One region of the Comamonas sediminis genome, then DNA from elsewhere that is predicted to be linked to it. Evidence: riboswitches for the same ligand, from Rfam matches in the RefSeq annotation. Region 1 holds a riboswitch; the other holds the start of a gene.
What was found. Region 1 has a riboswitch for S-adenosylhomocysteine ahead of metH (methionine synthase). Riboswitches for the same ligand answer to the same signal wherever they lie in the genome.

Region 1 (4,919 bases):
CCTGCTTCATCACGCGGGCCGACTTGACCACCTGGGGCAGGAACATCTTGCCGGCGCCAAACAGGTCGCCGACGATGTTCATGCCGTCCATCAGCGGCCCTTCGATCACATGCAGCGGGCGGCCACCGCCTTGCACGACGATCTGCTGGTAGGCCTCTTCGGTGTCTTCGGTGATGAAGTCGGTGATGCCATGCACCAGCGCATGCGACAGGCGCTCGTTCACGGTCTTCGGGCTCTCGGGCGTGCCGCGCCACTCCAGCTTCTTGCTGTCGTCCTTGGCGCCGCTCTTGGCGCTGTCAGCCACTTCCACCAGGCGCTCGCCGGCGTCGGGGCGGCGGTTCAGCACCACGTCCTCGACGCGTTCGCGCAGCACCGGCTCCAGGTCGTCATAAACGCCGACCATGCCGGCGTTGACAATGCCCATGTCCATGCCCGCCTGGATCGCGTGGTAGAGGAACACGGTGTGGATCGCCTCACGCACCGGGTCGTTGCCACGGAACGAGAACGACACGTTGGACACGCCGCCGCTCACCTTGGCGCCGGGCAGGTTCTGCTTGATCCAGCGCGTCGCCTCGATGAAGTCCACGCCATAGTTGTTGTGCTCTTCGATGCCGGTGGCCACGGCGAAGATGTTGGGGTCGAAGATGATGTCCTCGGGCGGGAAACCCACCTCATCGACCAGGATGCGGTAGGCGCGCTCGCAGATCTCGATCTTGCGCTCGTAGGTGTCGGCCTGGCCTTTTTCGTCAAAGGCCATGACCACGGCCGCCGCGCCATAGCGCTTGACCAGGCGCGCATGCTTCTTGAACTCGTCCACCCCCTCCTTCATCGAGATGGAGTTGACGATGCCCTTGCCCTGGATGCAGCGCAGGCCCGCCTCGATCACCTCCCATTTGGAGCTGTCGACCATGATGGGCACGCGGGCGATATCGGGCTCGGAGGCGATCAGGTTCAGAAAACGCACCATCGCCGCCTTGCTGTCGAGCATGGCCTCGTCCATGTTCACGTCGATCACCTGGGCGCCGTTTTCCACCTGCTGGCGCGCAACGGCCAGCGCTTCTTCGTACTGCTCGTTCAGGATCAGGCGCGCAAAGGCCTTGGAGCCCGTCACGTTAGTGCGTTCACCCACGTTGACAAACAGGCTGTCCTCGCCAACAAACACGGGCTCCAGGCCCGACAGGCGCATGGGAGGAACGGAAACGGGGGCAGCAGACGCAGACATGGGGCTCACCTGTAAAAACCAGAAAACAGAGACAGAACAGGTGAGCGCCGTTGATGCGGGCGATGCGAAATCAGCCCGTCGACCTGCCCCAAGCCTGACAGGCCTGTGGTGGTTACACCGGCCGGCTGCAGCGCTCCTTGGAACAAGGCCCTACATTTTAAGCCAGGCCAAGCGCGTAAGCACAGGCGGGGGGACTTGTCCATAGCCATAAACACCACTCACGAACGTTGGTTATAGCCTTATTAAATTAAACGATGCATCAGCTTTCACCCATATTGCAGCACTTTGCTGGCAACCTGCGTGAACGTCTACGCAACGCCGGCTTTCTGTGTTTAACCAGGTCAAGGCCTGCGATTTGAGGAGAATTCCCTTGCATCTGAGTTTCGGTGCTTACTACACGCTGATCTTTGCCGTCCTCGTGCTCTTGCTAGGCAAGCTGCTGACGCGGCACATCCGCTTTCTGCGTGACTTCAACATCCCCGAGCCAGTCTCTGGCGGCCTGGTGGTCGCGGCCATCATCTTCGCGCTGCACCAGGCCACCGGTCTGACGCTGGCCTTTGCCAGCGGCATGCAGACCACCTTCATGCTGGTGTTCTTCTCGTCGATCGGGCTGAGCGCCAACTTTGCCAAACTCCGTGAGGGCGGCATGGGCCTGGTGGTGTTTCTGGGCGTGATCGTTGCCTTTATCTTTGTGCAAAACGGCGTGGGCGTCGGCCTGGCCACGTTGCTGGGGCTGGACCCGCTGATTGGCCTGGTCGCAGGCTCGATCACCCTGCTGGGCGGCCACGGCACTGCGGGCGCCTGGGGTTCGGTGCTGGAGAACCAATACGGCCTGAGCGGTGCCACCGCCTTGGGCATTGCCTGCGCCACCTTTGGCCTGGTCATTGGCGGCCTGCTCGGCGGCCCGTTGGCCAAGCGCCTGATCACCCGCCACCAGTTGGCCCAGCCACGCAGCCTGGCAGACGCGCAGACCGGCGCGCACGGCAGCGCCAGCGAAGGCACGGAGCCTGCCAACTTTGAAACGCCCAATACCGCCCCGCGCCTGATCACGGCCGAGGCGGCCATCGAGACCCTGGCACTGTTTGCCGGTTGCCTGGCCTTTGCCGAGTTCATGACCAGCGCCACCCAGGGCACCAAGCTGCAGCTGCCCACCTTTGTCTGGGCGCTGGGCGGCGGCGTGGTGATCCGCAATGTGCTCGACTATGGTTTTGGCTTCAAGGTGTTTGACCGTGCCATTGATGTGTTCGGCAACGCCGGCCTGTCGATCTACCTGGCCATTGCGCTGCTGTCGCTCAAGCTGTGGGAGCTGGCCGATCTGGCCGGGCCGCTGATGCTCATTCTGGCCGTGCAGACCGTGGCACTGGCGCTGTTTGCCGTCTTCGTCACCTTCCGCACGATGGGCCGCAACTACGATGCGGCCGTGCTGGCCGCCGGCCACTGCGGCTTTGGCATGGGCGCCACGCCCACCGCCGTCGCCAACATGCAGGCCATCACCAGCCAGTACGGCCCGTCGCACAAGGCCTTTCTGATCGTGCCGCTGGTGGGCGCGTTCTTTATCGACATCATCAACGCCTTTGTGCTGCAGCTGATGATTGCCTGGATACGCTGAGGCCGGGGCCATAGACAAGCGGGGCGTCGTGTAACCACGACGCCCCGCTGCGTTTTCAGACCGGGAAGGTCACTGCGCCGATTGCGGCAGGCCGAACAGACGGTCGAATGACCAGTTGAACACAAAGGTGTAGACCAGGAAGAACAGCAGCAGGCCGATGTCCATCACCAGGGCTTCCCAGAGGCTGACGTCGAACCACCAGGCAAACAGCGGCACGAGCATGAAGACGAGGCCCCCTTCCATGCCCAGCGCATGCGCAATGCGGCGGCCCAGGCCGCGCCCGCGGGTGGGCTGGGTGGCTTCCCAGCGCTCGAACAGATGGTTCCAGACCACATTCCACACAATCGCGATGGCCGACGATGCAGCGGCCACCACGCCGGAGTGCGCTGCGCCCTGGCCCGACAAGGCCGACAGGCCTGCCGTGGCGGCCACAATCGCAATCGCTTCGTACAAGGCCACATAGACCACGCGCCGCATCGGCCCCTGCAGGGACCAGGGGCTGTTTTGTATTTTTTGAACTGACATGGGGCGCTATCTTATGTGTCATGAACTGATAACATAAGTCAGAATCTTTCAGAAAAACTGATACATCAATGCGCAGCGCTTTTGCCCCGTTCGACTCCGACACCATCCAGACCTTGCTGGCCGTGCTCGACCATGGCAGCTTTTCGGCCGCTGCCCGGGCGCTGGGCAAGGTGCCCTCGGCCGTCAGCATGCAGATCGCCCAGCTCGAGGCCGAGCTGCAGATGCCGCTGTTTGCCCGCGACGGCCGCGAGCCCCGGCCGCTGCCCGCCGCGCTGGCCCTGGAGCCGCAGGCGCGCCTGTTGGCCGCGCAGCTGCAGCAGCTCAATGCCCATGCGCTGGCGCTGGAGCAAGGGCTGGAATCACGGCTGACCTTGGCGATCGCGCCGGAGTTGCTGTCCGCCCCCTGGGCCGCGCCGCTGGCCGCGCTCGCGCAGGAATACCCGCAGCTGGCCATCGAAGTGCTCACCGCCCCCCAGGCCGATGCGCTGACCATGCTGCACAGCGGCCGTGCACAGCTGGCGCTGGTGTTTGAGCGGCCCAGCCTCGATGGCCGCGAAGGCTTTCAGGAAGTGGCGACCGAGACCTTGCTGGCTGTCATCGCACCCAGCCACCCGCTGATGCAGTCGCTGCACCAGGGGCCGCTACCGGATGAGCCGGCCCGGCCCCAGCTGCGCGAGCACCACCTGTCCAATACCCGGCAGATCATCGTTGCCAGCCGCGACTGGACGCTGGACCCTGAGCGCCTGGTCTATGCCCGCGATGTCTGGCGCACCGACAACCATGTGGCCGCGTTGCAGATGGTCAGCGCCGGCATTGGCTGGGGCTGGCTGCCCCAGCCGCTGGTGGCGCCGCTGCTGCAGTCGGGCGCACTGGTGGCGATGGAGTTTGCCAACCTCAGCAATGGCGCACAGCTCTATGTGGACGTGGTCTGGTCCAAGGAGCACCCGATGGGCCTGGCCGCCAAGCGCTTTGTGGCGCTGGTGCAGGCCGCCGCTTCGCCAACCCCTTAAGTGCCCGGGGCCTGCTGCGGTGCAGCCGGGGCGGGCGGCAGATCGCGCACATGGATGTCCATCTGCGGGAAGGCCACTGCAATGCCGGCCGCCTTCAGGCGGGCATTGATGCTGCGGTTGAGGTCGTTGCGCACCGGCAGGCGGTCGTCCACCGCGCCCACGTAGACGCGCAGCTCGAACTTCTGGCCCTGGCCTTCGAGCGCCATGAACCAGCAGTTGGCCTCGGGCTCGCGCAGCACCTTGGGATGCTCGGCCGCAATCGCCAGCAGCATGCGCTGCACTTCGGCCGGGTCGCTGCCATGGGCCACGGACACATCGATGATCAGACGGGTCACATCGTCGCTCAAGGTCCAGTTGGTCACCTGGCCGGTGATGAAGGTCTTGTTCGGGATGACGATTTCCTGGTTGTCGAAATCGAGCACCGTGGTCGCACGGGTGCGGATGCGCGTGACGGTGCCGGTGTGCTGGTTGATGGTGATCACATCGCCGACCCGGAAGGGCCGCTCGACCAGCAGGATCAGCCCCGAGACGAAGTTCGCAAAGATCTCCTGCA
Region 2 (4,919 bases), on a different contig from region 1:
CAGGCCCGTTTCCACCAAAAACACATCTGCGCGCATGCGCGTTCCTTCAATCAAAACGACCGGCCGGCCCGCCAGGCGGAGCAGCCAGTCTTCACAACAAATGCCCTACCGGGCTGCAGCGCCAGGCGGCACCGAAGAGTGTCACCTGGCGCTGGGATTTCCGCTCAGCTTAATAACGGTAGGTTTCAGGCTTGTAAGGGCCTTCCTTCTTCACGCCGATGTAGTCCGCTTGCGCCTGGGTCAGTTCGGTCAGTTGGGCGCCGACCTTCTTCAGGTGCAGGCGTGCGACCTTCTCGTCCAGCACCTTGGGCAGCACATAGACCTTGCCCACTTCGTAGGCGTCGGGGCGGGTGAACAGCTCGATCTGCGCCAGGGTCTGGTTGGCAAAGGAGTTGGACATCACAAAGCTGGGGTGGCCGGTGGCGCAACCCAGGTTCACCAGGCGGCCCTTGGCCAGCAGGATGATCTTCTTGCCATCGGGGAAGGTGATGTGGTCGACTTGCGGCTTGATCTCTTCCCACTCGTACTTCTCGATCGATGCGACATCGATTTCGTTGTCGAAGTGACCGATGTTGCAGACGATGGCCTCGTCCTTCATCGCGACCATGTGCTCGTGGCGGATGATGTCCTTGTTGCCGGTGGTGGTCACGAAGATGTCGCACTTGTCAGCGGCGTACTCCATGGTCACGACCTTGTAGCCTTCCATCGCGGCCTGCAGGGCGTTGATCGGGTCGATCTCGGTCACCCAGACCTGGGCGCGCAGCGCAGTCAGCGCCTGGGCGCAGCCCTTGCCCACGTCACCGTAGCCAGCGACCACGGCCACCTTGCCGGCGATCATCACATCGGTTGCGCGCTTGATGCCGTCCACCAGCGATTCGCGGCAGCCGTAGAGGTTGTCGAACTTGGACTTGGTCACCGAGTCGTTGACGTTGATCGCGCGGAACAGCAGCGAGCCGTTGGCCGACATTTCGTTCAGGCGGTGCACGCCGGTGGTGGTCTCTTCGGTCACGCCCAGAATATGGGCCGACTTGCGGCTGTACCAGGTTGGATCGACGGCCAGCTTGGCCTTGATCGCAGCAAACACGATCTTCTCTTCTTCGCTGCCGGGGTTGGCCAGCACGGAGAGGTCCTTCTCGGCCTTCTTGCCCAGGTGCATCAGCATCGTCGCATCGCCACCGTCGTCCAGGATCATGTTCGGGCCTTCGCCTTCGGTGCCCTTGGCGCCGAATTCAAAGATCGCGTGGGTGTAATCCCAGTAGTCCTTCAGCGACTCGCCCTTGATCGCGTACACGGGCACGCCGGTTTCGGCGATGGCGGCAGCGGCGTGGTCCTGGGTCGAGAAGATGTTGCACGAGGCCCAGCGCACTTGGGCGCCCAGGGCCGTCAGCGTCTCGATCAGCACGGCGGTCTGGATGGTCATGTGCAGCGAGCCGGTGATGCGCGCGCCCTTCAAGGGCTGGGCAGCAGCGAACTCTTCACGCACGGCCATCAGGCCAGGCATTTCGGTTTCTGCGATCTTGATTTCCTTGCGGCCCCAAGCGGCCAGGGAAATATCGGTAATCGCAGAGTCAGCGGGATTGAAGCGAACAGCAGCGTTCATGGTTTTCTCCAAAAATTGAATGAAAAACCACGTTCCGCGGAAGAAGGGGAAAGACCATCTCACCGCACAGAAAGCGTGGGTGAGCGTCGTTGCGAGATGAAATCCGAGCCTCACGCCCCGTGGTGGTCTGGCGCCTTGCCAGACTGGGAAACGCTGCAACGCTCCTCGGATGGAGTGCGATTATAAGGGCATCAGCCCTGTAACCCCACCAGGCGGTAGCCCACTTGCAGCTCGGTGAGCAGATGCCGGGGCTGGGCCGGCTCGGCCTCGATCTTCTGGCGCAGGTTGGCCATGTGCACGCGCAGGTAATGCGGCCGGTCCAGGTACTCCGGCCCCCAGACCTGCAGCAGCAGCTGGCGGTGCGTCAGCACCCGGCCCTGGCCGGCAATCAGCGCCGCCAGCAGCCGGAACTCGATAGGGGTCAGGTGCACGGCCACGCCCGCCTGGCGCACCTCATGCGTGGCCAGGTCCACCTCCACATCGCCAAAACGCACCGTGCTGCCGGGCTTGTCGCCCCCGCTGCGCTGGCCCCGGCGCAGCATCACGCGCAGCCGCGCCAGCAACTCGGGCACGCCAAAGGGCTTGCTCAGGTAGTCGTCGGCACCGGCATCCAGTGCGGCCACCTTTTCCTCTTCCTGGTCGCGGGCCGAGAGCACCAGCACCGGCAGCCCACTCCAGCCGCGCAGCTCGGTGATCAAGGTCTTGCCATCGGCATCGGGCAGGCCCAGGTCCAGCACCAGCACATCGGGCTGCCGGCTGGCCGCCTCGATCAGACCGCGCCGGGCGCTGTCGGCTTCAAAGACCTGCCAGCCTTCGTCCTCCATGGCCAGACGCACAAAGCGGCGGATATTGGGATCGTCGTCCACCAGGAGGATGCGGGGGGCTGCAAGCGTCATGCGCCCGATTGTGACAAAAAACCGGGGTGGTTTGCGCCTGTGTACCGAGAGGAAGCGGGCACTTCGCTACACTTCAGCACCCTGGCACTGCCGCTGCACTGCCGCCTGCCCCATGTTTGCAAGCCCACCTTCTTCCCCTCCACAGACCCAAGGCTGGTGCCCTGGCGCCTGGCAGCCCATGGCCTCCGGCGATGGGCTGGTGGTGCGGGTGCGGCCGCCGCTGGGCCAGCTGTCGGCCGCGCAGGCACAGCGTCTGGCCGAGCTGGCAGAGGCGCATGGCGCCGGCCTGCTGGAGCTCACCAGCCGCGCCAATATCCAGCTGCGCGGCGTGGCCCCCGATCAGCACAGCAGCCTGCTCGATGCGCTGGCCGCCCAGGGCCTGCTGGACCCTGACGCGCGCCAGGAGCAGCTGCGCAACCTGGTCATCGACCCGCTGTGCCAGCCCGCTGACGGCGTGCTGGCACTGGCCGAGGCCTTGCAGCAGGCGCTGGTGGCCGATGCGGCGCTGGATGGCCTGCCCGCCAAGTTTGGCTTCTCGCTGGCCAGTGGCCGCCATGGTGGCCTGGCCGATGTGGCCGCCGATGTGCAGCTAGTGCGCGATGGCACCCAGGGCTGGCGGCTGCAGGTGCCCGGCCAGCCCATCGCCTGGCAGGCCGACAGTCCCTCACTCACCGTGCAAGCCGCGCTGGTACTGGCCCGCTGGTGCGCCGCCCAGGCACGCGCACGGCGCGCGGTGGGCGAGCACCCGGACCGCTTGCCCCAGCTACTGCGCCAGCCAGGCGAGTTACCGCCACTGGTCCTGCCCACAGGCCTGCGCCAAGTACCCCCTTATCTGCCTGCCGATGGCAGCCCAAACCCGGGCTGGCAGCGCGGCCTGGGCCTCCTGGTGGCCGCGCCGCTGGGCCGGGTCACTGCCGGCGCACTGGCGCGCCTGGCCCGCAGCGGCATCCGCAGCCTGCGGCTGACCCCCTGGCGCATGCTGCTGGTCGAAGGCCTGGCGCCTTCCGGCAGCGCGGTGCTGGCAGCGGCAGGCCTGGACGACCCCGCGCACTGGATCCGCGATCCGCAAGATGCCCGCCTGCGCGTGTCGGCCTGCAGTGGCGCGCCCGGCTGCCGCCAGGCGCTGGCGCCCACGCAGGATCTGGCGCTGGCGCTGGCCCCCCATGTGCCTGATGGCGCGCACCTGCATGTCTCGGGCTGCGCCAAGGGCTGTGCACGCCAGCTGCCGTCGACCGTGACCTTGGTGGCGCAAGCGGGCCCGGATGGGCCCGTGTTTGGCTACGCCCGCGGTGCGACGGCCCAGGCCGCCCCCGATTCCCGCTGGAGCGCGCGCAGTCTGCGCGACAATCCCGGGCTGATGTTTGAAGAAATCTGATGGTTCATACCTACGAAACCAATGGCGCCGAGATCTATCGGCAGTCTTTCGCCACCATCCGCCGCGAGGCCGATCTGCAGCGCTTCACCCCCGGTGAGGAGCGCGTAACGGTACGCATGATCCATGCTGCCGGCATGGTCGAGCTGGCCGCGCATGTGCAGTTCTCCGCCGGTGTCGTGGCCGCCGGCCAGCGCGCGCTGGAGGCGGGCGCTCCCGTGCTATGCGATGTGCGCATGGTCAGCGAAGGCATTACCCGCTCGCGCCTGCCCGCAGGCAACCCTGTGATCTGCACCCTGCATGAACCCGGTGTGGCCGAGCTGGCGCAGAAGATGAACAACACCCGCAGCGCCGCGGCGCTGGAGCTGTGGCGCCCGCACCTGGCCGGCGCTGTCGTGGCGATCGGCAATGCGCCGACCGCCCTCTTCCACCTGCTCAACATGCTGCAGGACCCGGGCTGCCCCCGCCCAGCGGCCATCATCGGCTGCCCGGTGGGCTTTATTGGCGCGGCCGAATCCAAGCAGGCGCTGATGCAGGACCTGCCGGTGCCCGCGATGATCGTGCGCGGCCGCCTGGGCGGCTCGGCGATGACCGTGGCTGCCGTCAATGCCATGGCCAGCCATGTTGAATAAGAGCAGCCTGGCCGCGCCGGGCCTCATCTGCGTGGGCCTGGGCCCGGGCGACCCCGAGCTGATGAGCATCAAGGCCGACCGCCTGGTGCGTGGCGCCCGCCATGTGGCCTTTTTCCGCAAAAAAGGCCGGCCCGGCAAGGCCCGCCAGCTGGTCGAGGGCATGCTCAACCCCCAGGCCGCCGAGTACCCGATGGAGTACCCGGTGACCACCGAGATCCCGGTGGACAGCCCCGCCTATGTGCAGCAGCTGGCCCAGTTCTATGAGGACTGGTGCCTGCGCCTGGCCGCGCTGGCCAAGCAGGAGCAGGTGGTGGTGCTCTGCGAGGGCGACCCCTTTCTCTACGGCTCCTTCATGCACCTCTACACCCGGCTGCGCGCGCGCGGCGATGTGGACCTGCAGGTGGTGCCGGGCATCCCCG

Region 2: another riboswitch for S-adenosylhomocysteine. It lies ahead of ahcY (adenosylhomocysteinase); the one in region 1 lies ahead of metH (methionine synthase).

The regions. Positions count from the first base shown of each region.
Region 1 covers NZ_JBGBDC010000007.1:161,467-166,385, reverse strand. Annotated here, with positions in the region: gene metH (methionine synthase) at 1-1,222, opposite strand, end outside; S-adenosyl-L-homocysteine riboswitch at 1,258-1,367, opposite strand; gene gltS (sodium/glutamate symporter) at 1,593-2,831, shown strand; gene AB7A72_RS16745 (PACE efflux transporter) at 2,901-3,356, opposite strand; gene AB7A72_RS16740 (LysR family transcriptional regulator) at 3,425-4,366, shown strand; gene AB7A72_RS16735 (mechanosensitive ion channel domain-containing protein) at 4,363-4,919, opposite strand, start outside.
Region 2 covers NZ_JBGBDC010000003.1:338,384-343,302, reverse strand. Annotated here, with positions in the region: gene AB7A72_RS09180 (TlyA family RNA methyltransferase) at 1-36, opposite strand, end outside; gene ahcY (adenosylhomocysteinase) at 170-1,600, opposite strand; S-adenosyl-L-homocysteine riboswitch at 1,675-1,773, opposite strand; gene AB7A72_RS09170 (response regulator) at 1,792-2,496, opposite strand; gene cobG (precorrin-3B synthase) at 2,609-3,871, shown strand; gene AB7A72_RS09160 (precorrin-8X methylmutase) at 3,871-4,500, shown strand; gene cobI (precorrin-2 C(20)-methyltransferase) at 4,490-4,919, shown strand, end outside.